4 regions of the Pseudomonas sp. FW305-3-2-15-C-LB1 genome follow, and region 3 is predicted to be linked to each of the others. Evidence: predicted binding sites of a transcription regulator. Region 3 holds the regulator's gene; each other region holds the start of a gene.

Region 1 (5,308 bases), on a different contig from region 3:
TCACTCGGCATGGTGCTCACGCCCGGTCCGAACATGATTTACCTTATCTCCCGTTCGATCTGCCAGGGCCGCACGGCCGGGTTGATTTCCCTCGGCGGCGTGGCGTTGGGGTTTCTGGTTTATATGGTGTGCGCGGCTTTGGGTATCACGGCCCTGGTCATGGCGGTGCCGTTTGCCTATGACGCGCTGCGTTTCGGCGGCGCGCTGTACCTGGCCTACATGGCCTGGCAGGCGATCCGGCCGGGTGGGCGTTCGCCGTTCCAGGTGCGGGATCTGCCCAAGGACAGCCCGCGCAAGCTGTTCACCATGGGCCTGGTGACCAACCTGCTCAACCCCAAGGTGGCAGTGATGTATTTGTCGTTGCTGCCGCAGTTCATCGACCCGAACGGTCATGGCAGCGTGTTGACGCAATCCCTGGTGCTGGGCTTTACGCAGATTTTCATCAGCGTGAGCGTCAACGCCGTGATTGCCACAATGGCGGGGTCCATCGCGGTGTTTTTCGTTACCCGGCCGGGTTGGCAGGTGGTGCAGCGCTGGTTGATGGGCTCGGTATTGATGGGGTTGGCGGTGCGGATGGCGGTGGAGGGGCGGCGCTGAACCGTGCGTTACAGGATGGCTTTCAGGTAATCCTTGAGTGCGTTGAGCGGGGCATTGAGTTCATCCAGTGTCGACGTCTGGCGCACGCTCAGCGCCAAGCGCTGCAACTCGCGCCCCATCACTGTATCGGCCCCGCCCAGTGCTTCAAGCGCTTGATCAACACATTCCGCGACTTTGGATTGAATGGCCGCCAAGTCTCCCTGCCGCACCAGCAGCCCGAATACCTCCCGCTCATACCCATCCATCACCGGATCGTCCCGCAAGACCGGGCTGCCGCCGTCCGTCTCGTGCACCAGCTTCAGTGCAAAAAGCGCAACAGCTTCCAGCGTCAACTCCATGGTCTTGGTTCCTAGGGCTTGGGGGAGGGCGATGATCACTGTTCCAGGCAGGAAAAAAAAGCCCCCAATACCGCGAATCGCCAGGCTCACGCCCCTGTGAAGTCATTTGCCCAAGGAACAATATTAATTAGCCATGTTCCAACTCGCCGTGCCAAATGCACTCGGCCACCAGACGGAGGCGGTGCAAGGCTTGACCCATTACAAGGACGCAAACACGCATGCACTCACTCCCCACCCAGGCCCCCACAGACACGCAAGTTGTGAGGATTAATCGATGATCTATCGCGGCGCAGGCTGGCTGACGTTGTTTACACCGGTGGCGATGGTGCTGCTATTGATGGGGCTGTGGCCCGACCCCAGCGTCAAACCCGGCAACACATCGCTGATGCAGGTGTTGCTCGGCTTCGGGGTGGGGTCAGCGATCAACACCCTGCTGGGCTTTGTGCTGAACCGACAACCGCACGCCGATGGCGTGCGCCACCACTTCTTTTTCATGCCGATGCAATGGCCGGCGTTGGCGATCACGATGGTCTGCGCGCTGATTGCCTTGTTGAAATAACCCTACCGGCCGCCCGGCAAGGGCGGCCTCAAGGAATGCCTGCCTCAGGTCCACGGGTCATTAACATATCGGTCATAAACCAGACGGAAGGCACTCAACAGACCTAAAGTTGAGGCGCTAGGGGCGGATAAACACTATGTCGTTTATATCCGCAACACTGTTCAAGGACCGAACTCATGCCCCAGCGCCTATCCAGCCGCATGCCCCTTCCCGTTTATCCTCGTTTCCGTTGGTTCGCCTTGATCCCGGTCGTGCCGGCCGTTTTGTGGATACTCGTGCAATCAACCTCGCCGGCCAATCTGGTGGCCTGCGCGGTACTGGTGGTGGTCGGCCTCGGTGCCTGTGCCTGGAGCGCGGCTTCACAGCGCAACGCACTGCAGCGAGCGATTGCGCAGGCGCAGGCGGACCAGTCGAGTGCGCACGCGCATGACGGCTTGGCCTCGCGTGCACAGCTCGATGAGGTATTGCTGGGTGCCATGCCCATCTGGGCCAAGCAGGTGGAAAGCTCGCGCCATCAGACCGAGGAAGCGATTGTGAGCCTGGTGAACCGTTTCACCGGGATCGCCACTCGCTTGGAGGAGACGGTACAAGCGTCGCAGCACGCGGCCGGCGAGCTGGACGGGCAGGCCGCTGACGGCGCGCTTGAGGTGCTGGCGCGCAGTGACAGCGAGTTGAGCCAGGTGATCAATTCGCTCAAGGTCACTCAAACCAGCCGTGACCAGACCCTGGCGCAGGTGCGCAGCCTGACCGCCTACACGGGCGAACTGCGTACCATGGCCGCTGATGTGGCAGCGATTGCCGCACAAACCAACCTGCTGGCCCTCAACGCGGCCATCGAAGCGGCGCGCGCCGGTGAGGCCGGTCGCGGCTTCGCGGTGGTGGCCGATGCGGTGCGCAGCCTGTCGAGCAAATCCAGTGAAACGGGCCAGCAGATGTCGGCCAAGGTCGACATCATCAACAACGCCATTACTCAATTGGTGCAGGCCGCGTCCAGCAGTGCCGACCAGGATAGCCATTCGGTGGCCGAGTCCGAAAACAGTATTCAAATGGTGCTCACACGCTTCCAGAACATCACTGGGCGCCTGGCCGAATCCGCCGATCTGCTCAAGCAGGAAAGCTACGGCATCCGCGATGAGATGACCGAGGTGTTGGTCAACCTGCAATTCCAGGACCGGGTCAGCCAGATCCTCAGTCACGTGCGCGACAACATGCACGCCCTGCATGACCATCTGCAACAGGCCAACCAGACCCCGGACCAGCCGCTGGCCATCGACGCCCGCCAATGGCTGGCGCGCATGGAAACCACCTATGCCACTGACGAGCAACGACGCCTCCATCGCGGCGAGGCGGCTGTGCAGTCGAATTCCCAAGACATCACTTTCTTTTAGGAGCACATCATGGCGAAGAATGTATTAGTGGTCGACGATTCCAGCAGCGTGCGCCAAGTGGTCGGCATCGCCTTGAAAAGCGCCGGTTACGACGTGATCGAGGCCAGCGACGGCAAGGACGCCCTGAACAAGCTGACCGGACAAAAAGTGCACCTGATCATCAGCGACGTGAACATGCCCAACATGGATGGCATCACCTTCGTCAAGGAGGTAAAGAAGCTGGCCAACTACAAGTTCACACCGATCATCATGCTGACCACCGAGTCTCAGGAATCGAAGAAGGCCGAAGGCCAGGCCGCAGGCGCCAAGGCGTGGGTGGTCAAGCCGTTCCAGCCGGCGCAGATGCTGGCGGCGGTCTCCAAATTGATCCTGCCCTGACACCCGGCGCCAGGGAGGCCACCATGCCGATCACTCACGAAACAATCGACGACACCGCCCATGTGGGCATCGACGGCGAACTCACGATCTACACCGTCGCTGAACTGGCGGGCGCGTTGTTGTCGCAGATGGGCGCGGCCCCGCGCCTGGAACTGGACCTGTCCCAGGTGACGGAAATGGACGGTGCCGGCCTGCAGTTGCTGGCCGTCATCCAGCGTGAAGCCGGCATTGCCGGTACCGCCTTGAGTGTGACCGGCCAGAGCCAGGCAGTCATGCAGGCGCTCCAACTGTGTCGCAGCGCCGCGCTTTAAGCGGCACTGTCCCGTTCATTGATCGACAAGGAAAGTCCAGGTGAGCATCAATCTCGATCAGGCACTGCAGACCTTCATCGTCGAGGCGCGCGAGCTGCTGCAGGCCATGGAGCAATCCCTGCTGCAGTTGGAAAGCGACCCCGGTGACCAGGATGCCATCGGCGCGATTTTCCGCGCCGCGCACACTATCAAGGGGTCCGCCGGGCTGTTCGGCCTCGCGTCGATCGTGGGGTTCACGCATATCGTCGAAGACGTTCTCGACCGCCTGCGCGATGGCAGTGTGGCGGTGGACGCGGCGTTGATCGCGCTGCTGCTCAAGTGCGGCGACCACATGCTTGAACTGATCGACGTGGTCGCCAGTCGTGGTGAGACGCCGACCCCGGCCGCGCTGGAGCGCGGTGAGACCTTGCGCGAGGCGCTGAGCGACTACCAGCCGCTGCGCACCGCCACCGCCGACGTCGTAACCGCTGCGGTGCACGACGACGGGGGGGCCGATGTGCTTTGGCATATTTCTCTGCGTTTCGGCGTGGACGTGTTCCGTAATGGCATGGACCCGCTGTCGTTCCTGCGCTACCTCGATACGCTGGGGCAAATGGTGCAGGTCACCACCCTGACCGACAGCATCCCCGCCCTGGAGCACTGGGACCCGGAAAGCTGCTACCTGGGCTTCGAGATCGACCTGCGTTCGACGGCCAGCCATGCCACGCTCAACGAAGTGTTCGACTTCGTGCGCGACGACTGTGACGTGCACATCCGCGCCGTCGACGAAACGCCCGAAAGCAGCGTCGCCATCGGCAGTGACCTGATCGCGCAAGTCGAGCCAGGCCTGGCCCCCGCGTCGCCCCAGCGCCAGCCAGCGAACAGCGAGGCGAAAACCCGCGACGGCAGTTATGTTCGGGTCAACGCCGACAAGCTCGACGAGTTGATCAACCTGGTCGGCGAATTGGTGATCGCCAGCGCCGGCGCAAGCCTGTTGGCGCGCTCCTGTAACAACGACCCGCTGCAGGAGGCCACCTCGACGGTGTCGGGGCTGGTGGAAGAGATCCTCGATGGTGCCCTGCACCTGCGCATGATCCCCATCGGCGACACGTTCAACCGCTTCCGCCGCGTGGTGCGCGATGTCAGCCAGGAACTGGGCAAGGACATCGAGCTGATCATCAGCGGCGCGGAGACCGAGCTGGACAAGACCGTGGTCGAGAAGATCGGCGACCCGCTGATGCACCTGCTGCGCAACGCCATGGACCACGGTATCGAAAGTGCCGATGCGCGACGTGCGGCGGGCAAGTCGAGCAAGGGCCATCTGAGCCTGAATGCCTACCACGACTCTGGAAGCATCGTTATCGAAATCGCCGACGACGGCGCCGGGCTCAACCGCGACCGCATTCTGGAAAAAGCCCAGGAACGCGGGCTGGTGGCCAGCGGCGCGGTGCTCACCGACCAGGAGGTCTACAACCTGATCTTCGAAGCGGGCTTCTCCACCGCCGAGGCCGTCACCAACCTCTCCGGGCGGGGCGTCGGCATGGACGTGGTCAAGCGCAATATCACGCTGTTGCGCGGCACCGTGGACCTCGACAGCCGCCCAGGCCAGGGCACGGTGGTGCGCATTCGCTTGCCGCTGACCCTGGCGATCATCAATGGCTTCCTGGTCGGCATCGACCAATCCACCTACGTGATTCCGCTGGACATGGTCCAGGAATGCGTCGAGCTGGATGAACGCCAGCGCCAGTCCAGCCGCGA
Region 2 (5,308 bases), on a different contig from region 3:
CGGGTGGACACATCGGCAAAACCCTTGCTGCGAAACAGTTCCAGGGCGGCGGCGATGATCTGGTCTTTACGGTCGATACGCGACATGGGCAATTCCTTCCAGGCACCGGCAGATAAGCGGCGCTTGCTTTTTGAGCGATCGCTCAAGGATACTTGAGCAGTCGCTCAATAATAGCGCCTACCACTCCTTTGGTGCACCCCATGTCATCCGTCACACCGCAAATCCTGATCGAAGAAAGTCAGAAAATCGGCCAGCAATCCGCCGGCCAGACGCTCAAGGCCATTGCCAAAGCCTATCCGGGCAAGCTGTCCGCCACGCTGTCGCTGGTCGCGCTGGAGAACGCGCTGCTGCTGGCCTACCCGTTGTTTGCCGGGTTTGCGGTGGACTCGATCATCCGCGGCGACACGGGTAACGCGCTGCTCTACGCCGCCGTGGTCCTGGCGTTCTGGGTGGTCGGCGCGGCGCGCCGGGCGTTGGATACGCGGACTTTCACGCGGATCTACGCCGATCTGGCGGTGCCGGTGATCCTCAACCAACGCCTGCAGAACCACAGCACGTCGAAATCGGCGGCGCGGGTGGTGCTTGCTCGGGAGTTCGTCGACTTCTTTGAAAAGCATGTACCGATCATCGCCACGGCGCTGGTGTCGATTATCGGCGCGGCAGTGATGTTGATCGTGATCGAGCCCTGGGTAGGCCTGGCGTGCCTGGGCGCGCTGGTGCTGTGCATCACGTTGTTGCCACGCTTTGCCCGGCGCAACCAAGCGCTGCATGAACGGCTGAACAACCGGCTGGAAAAAGAAATCGGCCTGGTGGAAAAGGTCGGCGCACCGACCCTGCGGCGCCACTACCAGGTGCTTTCGCGCCTGCGCATCTGGCTGTCAGACCGCGAGGCGGCTGCGTACCTGTTTCTTGGCACGCTGGCCGCCTTGCTGTTTGTGGTCGCCATCAGCCAGTTGGCGCAGTCACCCGCGGTCAAGGCCGGCCATATCTATGCAGTCATGACTTACCTGTGGACCTTCGTCACCAGCATGGACGAAGCCCCCGGCATGGTCGACCAACTGGCGCGCCTGAAGGACATCGGCAAGCGCGTGGACCCCGGCCTGGGCGACCGCTAGGCCTCAACGAAACCGATCTACCTCATGCCGCAAGCCTGCCGCCAGGGTCTCCAGTTCCTTGGCGGTAATCGCCAGGTTCGACACCACTTCCCGCTGCTCGCTATTGGCCAGCGCGATGCTCTGCAAGTTGCTGCTGAGCAAGGTCGCGGTGCTGCTCTGTTCCTGAGTGGCGGTGGTGATCGCGGCAAACTGCTGACCGGCCGAGCGGCTTTGCTCGTCGATACGCGCCAGGGCCGACGCCACGTCGGCGTTACGCGACAGGCCTTCCTGCATCAACACATTGCCGCGCTCCATAGTGCTGATGGCGTTGCCGGTTTCCTGCTGGATGCTCTGGATCATTCCGGAGATTTCGTCAGTGGCCTCTCGAGTACGCGACGCCAGGTTGCGCACCTCATCGGCGACCACCGCAAACCCACGGCCTTGTTCACCAGCGCGGGCAGCCTCGATGGCGGCGTTGAGCGCCAGCAGGTTGGTCTGTTCGGCAATCGAGGTGATCACACCGACGATTCCGCCGATCTCTTGGGAGCGTTGTCCCAGGGTGTTGATCACCGTGGCTGTGCTGTTGAGCGCGGCAGCGATGTGTTCCAGGGATGACGACGCCTCTTGCATCGAGTTGCGCCCGATGCGGGTTTGTTGGGCGTTTTCCTGGGCCAGGCGTTCGGTGCTGCCCATGTTGTCGGCGATGTTCAGCGAGGTGGCGCTGAACTCTTCCACCGCGCCGGCCATGCTGGTGATCTCGCCGGACTGCTGCTCCATGCCTTCATAGGCGCCACCGGACAAGCCGGACAGCGCCTGCGCACGGCTGTTGACCTCTTCAGCCGCCTTGCGGATATGCGAGACCATGGTCGACAGCGCTTCACCCATCTGGTTGAAACTGCGCGCCAGTTGGCCGATTTCGTCATGACTGGACACATTCAAGCGCGCGCTCAAGTCGCCCGCGCCCAGGGCTTCGGCCTGGCGCACCAGGTCGCCCAACGGCGCCAGCTTGCTGCGCAGCAGCCACACCGTTGCACCAACCGCCAGCAGCATGGCCAGCACGCTGCCTATGACCAGGCGGATACCGACGTCCCACGTCACCGAGCGGATCTCAGCCTTGGGCATGCTCGCGACAACGGCCCATGGCCCGCCCTCGAAGGGTACCGACACGCTGTAGAAATCTTCGTTTTTGTCTGCCCAGAAGCGCCCGGTGCCCGGCGTCTTGGCCAGGTCCAGCATCACGGGTACGGCTTGATCCAGCGCCTGCACGCCCGCCGGCGGTACAAGCCAGCGCTTCTGCTCATCCAGCAAGGCGAGGGAGCCGGTCTGGCCGATGCGGAAACGCTTGAGGTTCTCGAACTGGGCATTCTGCGCATCGGTGTAGTCGAACCCGATGAACAACACCGCGATCACCTGCCCACTGCTGTCGCGCACCGGGCTGTACTGGGTCATGTAGGAGCGGTCGAACAGCACCGCGCGGCCGATATAGGTCTGCCCGCCGAGCACCCGCTGGTAAGCCGGGCCCTGGCGATCCAGCACCGTGCCGATGGCCCGGTTGCCATCCTGCTTGGTCAACGAGGTGCTGATGCGGATAAAGTCTTCGCCGCTGCGCACGAATACCGTGGCCACGCCGCCGGACATCTGCTTGAACTCATCCACTTCATTGAAGTTGTTGTTCAACACCTGATTGCCCAGGTACAGGCTAGGCGTCTGCACACCGGCCACGGTCACAGGCTGGTCCGCATGCACGCTCAAGCCGGCGCCGAAGCGCTTTTCAAACAGCCCGCTCAAACGCTGGGTACTTTCGCGCAAGGTGCTGTGGAAGGTGTTGAGTTGGTCGGCGAGCAAACGTGCCTCGCTGGCCAGGTGCTCCTCGCGGGTAGCGAGGTTGGCGGAGTCGAGGGAACGCAAGGCAAACACGGTGCTGCCGCTGATGACGACAGCCAGAATCACGGCTAATGCCAGGCCTAACTGGGAGGCTATCCGGGCGCGAGGTTGAGACATGACGGCTCCTGGCCGAGGCCAGGATCATCCTGATCTCATAGCGTTGCTCGGCAAATTATCCAGTGGGAAACGTTGGTGTACGATGGTTCCAACACACCTACTTCGGCGAGCCGAGGCAATACTTGAGCGATCCGCAGGGGTATCACGCAAACGATTGCACAAACAGTCTGTCGCCCCTCACTCGAGGCGTTCGACCTGAGGCAATTCCATCGCCTTGACTTCCGCCTGCAGAAACTCCGCCAAGCGCCGCAAACGCTCACCGCCGGGGCGGGTTTTCGGCCATACCAGGTAGTAGTTTTCGCCACTGGCCACCGCCGTTGGCCAGGGCAGGCTCAATCGACCCTGGGCCACGTCTTCGGCCACCATCAGCAAATCGCCCATGGACACACCGTAGCCCCGCGCAGCGGCGATCATGCCCAGTTCGAGGGTATCGAATACCTGCCCGCCCTTGAGCGACACCTGGGATGACAACCCCATGCGCTCCAACCAATTGCGCCAATCGCGACGGTCGGGCGTGGGGTGCAGCAATTCCGCGGTGGCCAGGCGTGCAGCATCCCAGGGCCCGTCCTCCAGCAGGTTCGGCGCACCTACCGGGATCAGCAGCTCCGGAAACAGGTAGCTGGCCTCCCAGTCCGCCGGGAAGTGCCCGTAGCTCAGCAGCACCGCGCAGTCGAAGGGCTCCTGGTTGAAATCCACCTCGTCCACGCTCATCCACGCGCTGGTCAGTTGCACCTCATTGCCTGGCTGCAACGCGCGGAAGCGGCTGAGCCGCGCCAGCAGCCAGCGCATGGTCAGGGTCGACGGTGCCTTCATGCGCAGGATGTCGTCTTCGGCGTTCAAGGTATGGCAGGCCCGCTCCAACGCTGCAAAACCTTCGCGCACGCCGGGCAAGAGCAGGCGCGCCGCCTCGGTGAGCTGCAAGGTGCGGCCACTGCGCTGGAACAGGCGACAGGCGAAATGCTCTTCCAGCGTGCGGATATGTCGGCTCACCGCACTTTGCGTGATGGAGAGCTCCTCCGCTGCCCGAGTGAAGGAATTGTGCCGAGAGGCGGCCTCGAATGCGCGCAAGGCATACAGCGGAGCAAGGCGACGAGACATCGGTAAATTCCTGCATAGCGATCCACCAACACTATCAGATCAATACACATGAGTTTAAGTCATGTACACCATCGCTTTAATCCTTTTGTGTAATTAACCCAGAGCGCCGAGAATCAAGCCTTCCCCAACCCTCTGACTTGTCGAGCGTGATGATCATGCAACATCCGGCACGTACCGAACTCTGGGCCATTCTGCGGCTGTCAGGGCCGTTGATTGCCTCACAGTTGGCACACATGCTGATGGTGCTGACCGACACCCTGATGATGGCGCGCCTGAGCCCCGAAGCCCTGGCCGGTGGCGGCCTGGGCGCGGCGACCTACTCGTTCGTGGCGATTTTCTGCATCGGCGTGATTGCCGCCGTGGGCACGCTGGTGGCCATCCGTCACGGCGCGGGCGATATCGACGGCGCCACCCGCCTGACCCAGGCCGGGCTATGGCTGGCGTGGCTGATGGCCCTGGCGGCCGGTTTGCTGCTGTGGAATCTCAAGCCAGTGCTGCTGATGTTTGGCCAGACCGAGACCAACGTGCACTCGGCCGGGCAATTCCTGACGATCTTGCCGTTCGCCCTGCCCGGCTACCTGAGTTTCATGGCCCTGCGCGGCTTCACCAGTGCAATCGGCAAGGCGACGCCAGTGATGGTGATCAGCCTTGGCGGCACGGTAGCCAACTACCTGCTCAACCACGCGCTGATCGAAGGCATGTTCGGCCTGCCCAAGCTCGGCCTGATGGGTATCGGCCTGGTCACGGCCATCGTTGCCAATGGCATGGCGCTGACGCTGATGTGGTACATCCGCAGCAACCGCACCTATGCGGCCTACCCGCTGAGCACAGGCCTGTTTCGCCTCAACACCCAGTACCTGCGCGAATTGTGGCGCCTGGGCCTGCCGATCGGCGGCACCTATGCGGTGGAGGTCGGGTTGTTTGCGTTTGCGGCGCTGTGCATGGGCACCATGGGCAGTACGCAGTTGGCGGCGCATCAGATCGCATTGCAGATCGTCTCGGTGGCGTTCATGGTGCCTGCGGGAATGTCCTACGCGGTGACCATGCGCATCGGCCAGCACTACGGCGCCGGGCAGTTGCTGCAGGCGCGCCTGGCCGGTCGTGTCGGCATCGGC
Region 3 (5,308 bases):
GACAACTGCTCTAAAATTTCGCCGGCCTCTACAAGGAAATCCTGAAGGATTTCTTCATCGGCGCCGAAGCTCATGTGGGTGCTCCTTAGAAGCCTAAACTGGATAACAGGTCATCGACATCATCTTGACCCGATACAACGTCTTCACGTTTATCGGCATGAATCTGCGGACCTTCACCCTTGGCGAGATGTTTTTGTGGATCTTTTTCCGAGAGGATCGCTTCGCGGTCATGTTCGATGCCAGCGAAACGGTCAACCTGGCCTGCCATAAGCACCAATTTGAGCAAGTTGCTTTCCACTTCGGTGACCAACTGGGTCACACGCTTGATCACCTGACCGGTGAGGTCCTGGTAATCCTGGGCCAGCAGAATGTCGTTGAGGTTGCTGGAAACCGTACGGTTTTCCTGCTCGCTGCGTGACAGGAAACCGTCGACCCGACGCGCCAACTCGCGAAACTCCTCGGCCCCCACTTCCCGGCGCATGAAGCGGCCCCAGTCGTGGCTCAGGGCCTGGGCTTCAGTGGCCATGCCGTTGACCAGGGGCGTGGCGTTTTCCACCAGGTCCATGGTGCGGTTGGCCGCCGCCTCAGTCAGCCTGACCACATAGGACAGGCGTTCGGTGGCATCGGTGATTTGCGAGATTTCTTCGGCCTGGGGCATGTGCGGGTCAATCTGGAAATTGACGATCGCACTGTGCAGCTCGCGTGTGAGCTTGCCCACTTCCTGGTACAGGCCGCGGTCACGGGTCTGGTTGAGCTCATGGATTAACTGCACCGCGTCGCCGAACTGGCCTCTTTCAAGGCTGTCGACCAACTGGTGAGCATGCTTTTTCAGGGTCGACTCGAAGTCTCCCTGTGACGTTTCTTTATGCTCCATAGCTCCCCCGCGATGGCATTAGCCGTGGATGCGTTCGAAGATTTTTTCGATCTTCTCTTTCAAGGCCAATGCCGTGAATGGCTTGACCACGTAACCGTTGACCCCGGCCTGGGCGGCTTCGATGATCTGCTCACGCTTGGCTTCGGCGGTGACCATCAGCACAGGCAGGCTGCGCAGCTTTTCGTCAGCGCGCACGTGGCGCAGCAAGTCGATACCGGTCATGCCCGGCATGTTCCAGTCTGTTACCAGAAAGTCGATGCTCCCGCTGTTGAGGATCGGAATGGCCGTAATGCCGTCATCCGCCTCGACCGTGTTTGTGAACCCAAGGTCACGCAACAGGTTTTTTATGATCCGCCGCATCGTTGAGAAGTCATCAACGATGAGGATTTTCATGTTCTTGTCCAATTCGACCTCCAAGCAGTCTTAAACGCGCCCAGCACCTGGACGCGCCATTTCAATCAACAGGCATTACACAAAAAGGACTGCCGGGGGCACCACGGGTCGAACCCGCGAAGGCCGGTTGCCCTCGCGGTATCGTCTGCAGTGTCCCCACACTGCCTGTTCAGCGCGCTCGCCACTCTCCCAAACGCCCCCGCAAGCGGGCTGCGCACTGGCTGTGCAACTGGCTGACCCGCGATTCGCTGACACCCAGGACCTCACCGATTTCCTTGAGGTTCAGCTCTTCGTCGTAGTACAGCGCCAACACCAGCCGCTCACGCTCCGGCAAATTGGCAATCGCGTCCGCCAACGCTCCCTGGAAACGCTCATCTTCCAGGTCACGCGATGGCTCCATATGAGCACTCGCGCCGTCCTCGTGCAGCCCTTCATGTTCGCCGTCCTGCAACAGGTCGTCGAAACTGAACAGGCGGCTGCCCAAGGTATCGTTCAAAATCCCGTAGTAATCGTCGAGACTCAATTGGAGTTCGGCCGCAACTTCGTGATCTTTAGCGTCGCGACCGGTTTTTGCTTCAATTGCGCGAATTGCGTCACTGACCATGCGTGTGTTGCGGTGTACCGAACGCGGCGCCCAGTCACCTTTGCGCACTTCATCGAGCATCGCGCCACGGATGCGGATGCCCGCATACGTCTCGAAACTCGCCCCCTTGCTCGCGTCGTATTTGGTCGACACTTCGAGCAGGCCGATCATGCCCGCCTGGATCAGGTCTTCGACCTGCACGCTGGCGGGCAGGCGTGCCAGCAGGTGATAGGCAATGCGCTTGACCAGGGGCGCGTAGCGCTCGATCAACTCGCCCTGGCTGTCACGGGCAGACTTCTTGTAAGCGTTGTAGCCGGTCGCTGTCATAGCACGGGTCCTGCGCTCGTCTGATGCACCAATCGCTCGACGAAAAACTCCAGATGCCCCCGGGGGTTGGCGGGCAACGGCCAGGTATCGACCTTCTGGGCAATAGCCTTGAACGCCAGTGCACACTTGGAACGAGGGAATGCTTCGTAGACTGCACGCTGCTTTTGCACAGCCTTGCGCACACACTCGTCGTAGGGAACTGCGCCGACGTATTGTAAGGCGACATCGAGGAAACGATCCGTGACCTTGGTCAACTTGGCGAACAGGTTGCGCCCTTCCTGCGGACTCTGGGCCATGTTGGCCAGGACGCGGAAGCGGTTCATGCCGTAATCACGGTTAAGCAGTTTGATCAGGGCGTAGGCGTCGGTGATCGAGGTGGGTTCATCGCAGACCACCAGCAACACTTCCTGCGCGGCGCGCACGAAGCTGACCACGGATTCGCCGATCCCGGCGGCGGTGTCGATCACCAGCACGTCGAGGTTGTCGCCGATGTCACTGAAGGCCTGGATCAGGCCGGCATGCTGCGCCGGGCTCAGGTGCACCATGCTCTGGGTGCCGGAGGCGGCCGGGACGATGCGGATGCCACCGGGACCTTGCAGCAGCACATCGCGCAGCTCACAACGGCCCTCGATCACATCGGCAAGGGTGTGCTTGGGCGTCAGCCCCAGCAGAACGTCGACGTTCGCCAACCCCAGGTCAGCATCCAGCAGCATGACGCGACGGCCAAGCTCTGCCAGGGCCAGGGACAAATTCACTGACACGTTAGTTTTTCCGACGCCACCTTTGCCGCCGGTCACCGCGATCACCTGTACGGGATGCATGCTGCCCATTTTATTTCTTTACCTTGTCTTGCTTAGACGCAGGCTACATGGCTTGGCCGCGTGAATCGCTTGCAGACCATCGATGTAGATACTTTTCACGGTGTTCATACCGTCCTCAACCTACCCGCTTCGCCGGGTTGTGGTAGAGGTCGGCGAACATATCGGCCATCGCTTCCTCGCTAGGCTCGTCTTGCATTTGCACGCTGACTGCACGGCTGACCAACTGATGACGGCGCGGCAGATGCAGATCATCCGGGATCCGCGGCCCGTCGGTCAGGTAGGCGACCGGCAATTCATGACTGATGGCCAGGCTCAGCACCTCGCCCAGGCTCGCGGTTTCGTCGAGCTTGGTGAGGATGCAACCGGCCAGGCCGCAGCGCTTGTAACTATGATACGCAGCGGTAAGAACCTGTTTCTGGCTGGTGGTTGCAAGCACCAGGTAATTTTTCGACTTGATGCCACGCCCGGCCAGGCTTTCCAACTGCATGCGCAAGGCCGGGTCGCTGGCTTGCAGGCCGGCGGTATCGATCAGCACCACGCGCTTGCGCAGCAGCGGGTCGAGGGCGTTGGCCAGGGACTGGCCCGGGTCGACATGGGTCACCGGCACATTGAGAATGCGGCCCAGGGTCTTGAGCTGCTCCTGGGCACCAATACGGTAGCTGTCCATGCTCACCAGCGCGATATTCTGAGCGCCGTACTTGAGCACGTAACGGGCGGCCAGCTTGGCCAGGGTGGTGGTCTTGCCCATGCCGGCAGGGCCGACCATGGCGATCACACCGCCCTCTTCCAGGGGTTCGATTTCCGGGGTGGCGATCATCCGCGCCAGATGGGCCAGCAACATGCGCCAGGCCTGGCGAGGCTCTTCGATCTCGGTGGTCAGGGCCAGCAGGTCGCGGGACAACGGGCCGGACAGGCCGATGCGTTGCAGGCGGCGCCACAGGTTGGCCTGTTGCGGTTTGCTGCCTTGCAACTGGTTCCAGGCCAGCGAGCCCAACTGCACTTCGAGCAGTTCACGCAAACCGTTGAGTTCAAAGCGCATCGAATCGAACACGCGCTGGTCAACCGCCGCTGCCGGGGCTGGCGCAGCGGGACGCGGCGGCTCTTTGAAGGTCGGCTCAACCAATGGCTCGGCGGCGGTCAGCGGCAGGCCGGCGAACAACTGACGATTGGTGGTGGCATCGCTGTCGCCACGCATGCTCAGTTCAGCCTGGGCCGAGACGATGCGCGAAGCGGTCTTGCGCAGCTCGTCTTCGAGCTCCATGTTCGGCACGCGCGGCGCCAGGGCCGAAGGGGTGTAATCCAGGGCAGCCGTCAGCTCGACACCGCCGGCAATACGACGGTTGCCGATAATCGCGGCGTCGGCGCCCAGCTCATCACGAACCAGTTTCATGGCCTGACGCATATCGGCGGCGAAAAAACGCTTCACTTGCATAACCCACTACCCTCAGCCGTTGGGCCCTACTGTCGCGACGATAGTCACTTGCTTGTTGTCAGGAATTTCCTGATAAGCCAAAACGTGCAAATTCGGTACTGCCAGGCGCCCAAACCGCGACAACATCGCCCGGACCGGGCCTGCCACCAGCAGGATCACCGGTTGGCCTTGCATTTCCTGGCGTTGCGCGGCGTCGATCAACGAACGCTGCAGCTTCTCCGCCATGCTTGGCTCCAGCAGAACGCCCTCTTCCTGGCCTTGTCCTGCCTTCTGAATACTATTGAGCAATATTTGTTCCAACCTGGGTTCCAAGGTGATCACAGGCAGCTCGGAGTCAAGCCCTACAATGCTTTGCACGATTGCACGCGACAATCCGACGCGCACCGCGGCCACCAGCGCGGCAGTATCTTGACTCTTGGCGGCATTGTTGGCGATAGCCTCGGCAATGCTGCGAATGTCGCGCACCGGCACCTGTTCGGCCAGCAACGCCTGCAATACCTTGAGCAACTGGGACAGCGACAGAATGCCCGGCACCAGCTCTTCGGCGAGTTTTGGCGAGGCTTTGCCGAGCAAACCCATCAATTGCTGGACTTCTTCGTGGCCGATCAGCTCGTGGGAGTGCTTGTACAGGATCTGGTTGAGGTGGGTGGCGACCACGGTGCTGGCGTCCACCACGGTGTAACCCAGGGACTGCGCCTGGCTGCGCTGACTGATTTCGATCCATACCGCGTCCAGGCCAAAAGCCGGATCTTTGGCGGTAATGCCGTTGAGGCTGCCGAACACCTGCCCCGGGTTGATTGCCAGCTCGCGGTCCGGGTAGATCTCGGCTTCCGCCAGGATCACGCCCATCAGGGTCAGGCGGTAGGCGCTGGGCGCCA
Region 4 (5,308 bases), on a different contig from region 3:
GAGGGCATCCGCCAGTAAAAGACAGGGTCTATTTTGTTCTGGCGGCAGTGGGCTTTCTTTGCTTTTACTTACGGCACTGTTAGGTTTATCGAGAATATTTACCTCAACGGCGCATGATTATGAAAAATAAAACCAGACAGGTCGTTCTTGACGACACCGATCTCGCCATCCTCGCCCTGCTGCAGCAAGACGCCAGTATTTCCAACGCGCAGTTGAGTGAGCGCCTGTCCCTGAGCCTCACGCCCTGCTGGCGCCGACGCAAACGCCTGGAAGAAGAAGGCGTGATCAAGGGCTACCAGGCCAACCTCGACCGCAAGATGCTCGGGCTGGATATCCTGGCGTTCGTGCATGTGCGTTTTGCGATCCATACCGACCATGCGCCGGACGCGTTCGAGACCGTGGTGAAGGAACTGCCGCAGGTGTTGTCGTGCCACAAGATCACCGGGGATGCCGATTACCTGTTGCAGGTGCTGGCCGAAGACCTGGACAGCTACAGCGAGTTCGTCGAGAGCGTGTTGCGGCGCCAGTTAGGGATTGCGTCGATTCAATCGAGCCTGGCGCTGAGGGAGGTCAAGGCGACGAGTCGGGTGGCCATTCCACAGCGCGAATAACCGGCGCTTTCCAGGGGCGCGATATGGCAAATCGCCGTCACTGCGATGTGAAAAATTCGTTAACTAATTCTCCCTGAAGGCTTTTTCCTACAGGAACAATCTGCCAGACTAATGCGAATAATTATCAACAGATTTATTATTCGCTAGGGACGGCGTTCGGGGAGAGTCAGTTCCATGTCAGTGCAACAACACGGCGGTAACGTTTTTTCACCCAGCCTGATGGCATTGGCGGTCTGTCTGGCCAGTTCTTCCGCGGTCTTTGCCGCCGATACCCAGGCACCGGCCGCCACCCTTGAGTTGGGCGCCACGCAAATCTCCGGCGAAGAGCAACTGGGCGAAACCACTGAAGGCACCCAGTCCTACACCACCGGCGCGATGAAAACGGCAACCAAGCTGCCGTTGACCATGCGCGAAACCCCACAGGCCGTCACCGTCATTACCCGCCAGCGGATGGATGACCAGGCGATGACCAGCATCAACGATGTGGTCAAGGCCACCCCGGGGTTGTTCCTGAATTTTTCCAGTGGCCCTGGCCGGCAGTCCTACACGTCACGCGGCTTCGACATCGACAACCTGATGTATGACGGCATCCCCAGCGGCTACAACGGCGTCACTGTCGGCGCACAACCGAACCTGGCGATGTTCGATCGCGTCGAAATCGTGCGCGGCGCCACCGGCCTGGTCACCGGCGCGGGCAACCCTTCCGCCGCCATCAACCTGGTCCGCAAGCGCCCACTGGACGAGCAGAAAGTCACGCTGACCGGCGCCGCCGGCAGTTGGGACGACTATCGCGGCGAACTCGACGCCTCCAGCCCGCTCAACGACAGCGGCACCTGGCGCGGTCGCGTGGTTACCTCGTACCGCGATGCCAACAGCTTCATCGACAACGCCGAGGAGTATCACGGCCTGTTCTATGCCGTCACCGAAGCCGACCTGAGCGAAGACACCACCCTGACCCTGGGTTTCTCCAACCAGAAGGACAAGACCAATTACTTCTGGGGCTCGTCGATGGTCGGCCTGGATGGCCATCACCTGAACCTGCCGCGCTCCTACAACCCCGGCACTGACTGGGAAAACAAGGACCAGGAGATCAACACCGTATTCGCCGAACTGCGCCAGCAACTGGCCAACGACTGGAAACTGCAAGTCAACGCCAACTATGCCGAACAGAACGCGTTGTTCTCCGGTTCCTACCAGTCGCGCTGGGTCGCCAACACACTGGCGCGCACGGTCTACCAGGCGGCCTACGATGAAAACCAGGCAGGTGCCGACGTCTTCGCCAGCGGCCCCTTCCAGGCGTTCGGGCGTGCCCATGAACTGGTGGTAGGCGCCAGCCGGCGCATCTACGACATGACCACCCACAACTACAGCCCCTACAACACCAACTGGCCGCTCACAGCGGGCAAACCGGACTTCGTCCATACCACCAATGACCGTGACGTGACCACCCAGGATGGTGTCTACGTCACCACCCGCCTGAACCTGGCCGACCCGTTGAAGCTGATCCTCGGCGGGCGCCTGGACTGGTACGACTACGACGCCCATGGCAGCAACACCGGTGACTACAAGGTCACCCGCAACCTCACCCGCTACGCCGGCCTGATCTACGACCTGGACGACCACCACTCGGTGTATGTCAGCTACAGCGACATCTTCACGCCCCAGAGCGAAAAAGACACCTCCGGCAGCCCGCTCAAGCCCATCGTCGGCAAGAACTACGAGGTGGGTATCAAGGGTGAATACCTGGGGGGTGCGCTCAACGCGAGCGTGGCGCTGTTCCGCGTCGACCAGGAAAACCGTGCCGTCGGCGTGACAGTCGCAAACTGCCCGCAGGCCTCCTGCTCTGTGGCCTCCGGCGAGATTCGCAGCCAGGGCATCGACTTCGAACTGCAAGGCGCCCTGACCGAGAACTGGCAGGTCGGCGGTGGCTACACCTACGCGCGCACGCACACCATCAAGGACGCCGCCAACCCGCAGAAGGTCAACAAGCAGTTCGACACCGACACCCCGGAGCACCTGTTCAAGCTGACCACCAACTACCGCTTCCAGGGCCCGTTGGAAAAACTCCGCGTGGGCGGCAACGTCTCCTGGCAGAGCCGCATGTACAACGACTTCAAAGTCGCGGATGGCAGCACCTACCGCCTGCAGCAGGGCGCCTATGCTGTCACCGACCTGATGGCCGGCTATCAGGTCAACCAGCACCTTGACCTGCAACTCAACGCCAACAACATCTTCGACCGCCGTTACTACCAGTCCATCTCCAACTCCGTAAGCTATGGCGGCGACTCCTACGGCAACCCACGCAATATGATGCTGACCGCCAAGTACAGCTTCTGACCGCCCTCCGAACCACGGCTATCCGCCCGGGTAGCCGCCCCTAAAGTCCCGCCTCCCGATGCCGATACACGTTTGGCATCACTGAATCCAATAACAATCAAAAACACCTGATTCGCTCCACCCTGCCCTTCGCTTTGTTCCGGCCAGACCACATGGAGTAAGTGTGAATGCCCACCCGCACGCGTTTTTCCGAGCACTACCGTAAAGCCGACCGCATCATGCTGGCGCTGGTCTGGCTGATGTTCCTGTTTTCCCTGGGCCTGGCGTTCTGGCACGACACCCTGGTGCAGGCCGTGATAGTCGGCGGTAGTACCAGCGTGGTGCTGACCGCGCTTTACCGCGCCATCGGTGGTACCCGTGTCATGCGCTGCGCGCTCGGCGCGGGCTTGATGGTCATGGCGGCATTGCATATCAACCAGGCCCAGGGCTTGATCGAAGCGCACTTCGGCATCTTCGCGTTGCTCGCGGTGCTGACGTTTTACCGTGACTGGCTGCCGATCCTGGTGGCGGCGGCCACCATCGCCGTGCACCACGTGGTTTTCCATGCGCTGCAACATCAAGGCTTTCCAGTGTTCGTGATGGAACACCACGGCGGCTGGACCATGGTGTTCGTGCATGCGTTCTACGTGGTGATGGAGACCGTCGCCCTGCTCTACCTGGCCGTGCACAGCCAGGCCGAAGCGGTCGAGAGCCAGGAAATGCTCGAGAAGATGCTGGCGGTCACTTCCCAGCTCACCGTTGAAACCGCCCAAGGCGACCAGGGCAAGACCCACGTCTCCCTCGCCAAGCGTTTCGACCATTTTCTGCATCAGTTGACCGGCCTGATCGACGGCGTCGCCCGTGACTCCCACGGCCTTGGCCAACTCGGCCAGGAACTGGCCAGCGCCAGCGGCACCCTGGAAAAAGGCGCACGGCACCAACTGGCGCAAATCACCGAGATGAGCGGCTCGATGCAGCGCATGGAAGACGCCATGGGCCACATTGCCGTGCACGTCGAGCAAGCGGTGGATCATGCCGGCAAGGCCAGCCAACAGATCCTGCGCGGCCAGGAAAGCGTCGGCCGCGCCCAGCAGGAAATCACCCAACTGGCCACCCGCCTCAGCGGCACCCACGACACGGTGCAGGGCCTGGCCCTGCAAACCGAACAGATCGGCACCGTGCTTGAAGTGATCAGCAGCATTGCCAACCAGACCAACCTGCTGGCCCTCAACGCCGCCATCGAAGCCGCCCGCGCCGGCGAGCAAGGCCGTGGCTTCGCCGTGGTTGCCGACGAAGTGCGCAACCTGGCGCAACGCACGGCGGTATCCACCCAGGAAATCAAAACCATCATCGAAGGCCTGCAACACGGCAGCCGGCAGGCGGTGCAAGCCATGCATGATAGCCGCGAGGGCGTAGAGCGCTGCGTGGAGGACAGCCAAGTGGCCGTTGACATGCTGCGCGCAGTGGGCGACGACATCGCCCACATTGATGACCTCAATGGCCGTATCGTGACCACAACCCGCGAGCAGACCACGGCGAACCTGGAGATTGTCGGGCGTCTGCAGTCGGTGCAGAGCATTGCGCAAAGCACCGCGGACGATGTGGAAACCCTGGCACGCAGCAGCGAGCGGTTGCCGCCGATCGCGGTGCGCCTGGATGCGCTGGGGCGCAGGTTTCATCAATGATGTCTGGTTTGTCGGCAACGCCCGCAAGGTTTGCATAGTGCGCCAACAGGCGGGCAACCACCTGGTACCGCTCAGCCAGACCGGGCTCACCGAGCCGCCTCAACGCGTTCGCCGTCCGCCGCGCCTGAAGTGCGTTGATTGCAGGGTGACCGGCATACCGGGCCAGGCGATAAGCACCGCGATCTGCGCATTGTGCAATCGGGGTTCCTGGGACCAGCAGCCTGGCGGCGTTATGCAGCCGCTCCAGGCTGCGCCCCAGTTCGAGTGACAGATAGCCCAGTGCATCGACTGGCGAGTCATCCGTGCCCGACAACGCCCGCAATGAGACCAGCCGATGAAGCTGCCTGGCGTGCCACTTCGACAGGTTCATACGTCCCCCGACACGCAGTAGTCGCAAGATGTCCCGATGAAGCGCGTGCTGTAGAGCACGCACATGGCTGCCGGGTTTCCTCGGCAGGATCTGGAACGCCAACATACAGATAGCCATCGCCACCAACCAAGCGAGCGCCTGATTGGCGAAGTCGATGAAATCGTAATGGGCCGTGCCGCCGGTGCCGACCAGCGTGTTGAACGCAATCAGATAGGCAATGCCTTGCAGGGCATGGCGCGGCTGGGTCGTAGCCTGGATACCCCATACCCAGAACACGCTCAATACAACGCTGAGCAGCGCAAAACCATTGATCTGAGGCAGCAGCA

What was found. Region 3 encodes FliA, which starts transcription of late flagellar genes. Its sites were predicted from a motif close to CTAAAGTTTNNNNNNNNNNNGCCGNTAA; they were not measured.
Region 1: AC3WP7_RS29775 (methyl-accepting chemotaxis protein) is a predicted target of FliA. The motif match lies at 1,598-1,625, and genes of this name have one in related genera.
Region 2: AC3WP7_RS11400 (methyl-accepting chemotaxis protein) is a predicted target of FliA. The motif match lies at 3,195-3,222, and genes of this name have one in related genera.
Region 4: AC3WP7_RS27400 (methyl-accepting chemotaxis protein) is a predicted target of FliA. The motif match lies at 2,989-3,016, and genes of this name have one in related genera.

The regions. Positions count from the first base shown of each region.
Region 1 covers NZ_JBYSZX010000033.1:10,438-15,745, reverse strand. The annotation lists gene AC3WP7_RS29790 (LysE family translocator) at 1-597, shown strand, start outside; gene AC3WP7_RS29785 (hypothetical protein) at 606-935, opposite strand; gene AC3WP7_RS29780 (hypothetical protein) at 1,210-1,494, shown strand; gene AC3WP7_RS29775 (methyl-accepting chemotaxis protein) at 1,671-2,882, shown strand; gene AC3WP7_RS29770 (response regulator) at 2,892-3,260, shown strand; gene AC3WP7_RS29765 (STAS domain-containing protein) at 3,284-3,571, shown strand; gene AC3WP7_RS29760 (chemotaxis protein CheA) at 3,612-5,308, shown strand, end outside.
Region 2 covers NZ_JBYSZX010000004.1:425,419-430,726, forward strand. The annotation lists gene AC3WP7_RS11390 (TetR/AcrR family transcriptional regulator) at 1-86, opposite strand, end outside; gene AC3WP7_RS11395 (ABC transporter six-transmembrane domain-containing protein) at 201-1,115, shown strand; gene AC3WP7_RS11400 (methyl-accepting chemotaxis protein) at 1,119-3,095, opposite strand; gene AC3WP7_RS11405 (LysR substrate-binding domain-containing protein) at 3,273-4,193, opposite strand; gene AC3WP7_RS11410 (NorM family multidrug efflux MATE transporter) at 4,343-5,308, shown strand, end outside.
Region 3 covers NZ_JBYSZX010000002.1:267,225-272,532, forward strand. The annotation lists gene AC3WP7_RS05015 (chemotaxis protein CheA) at 1-74, opposite strand, end outside; gene AC3WP7_RS05020 (protein phosphatase CheZ) at 86-874, opposite strand; gene AC3WP7_RS05025 (chemotaxis response regulator CheY) at 893-1,267, opposite strand; gene fliA (RNA polymerase sigma factor FliA) at 1,437-2,177, opposite strand; gene fleN (flagellar synthesis regulator FleN) at 2,174-3,007, opposite strand; gene flhF (flagellar biosynthesis GTPase FlhF) at 3,114-4,430, opposite strand; gene flhA (flagellar biosynthesis protein FlhA) at 4,443-5,308, opposite strand, start outside.
Region 4 covers NZ_JBYSZX010000022.1:9,510-14,817, reverse strand. The annotation lists gene AC3WP7_RS27410 (Lrp/AsnC family transcriptional regulator) at 120-611, shown strand; gene AC3WP7_RS27405 (TonB-dependent siderophore receptor) at 786-2,948, shown strand; gene AC3WP7_RS27400 (methyl-accepting chemotaxis protein) at 3,116-4,612, shown strand; partial or broken gene AC3WP7_RS27395 (FUSC family protein) at 4,644-5,308, opposite strand, start outside.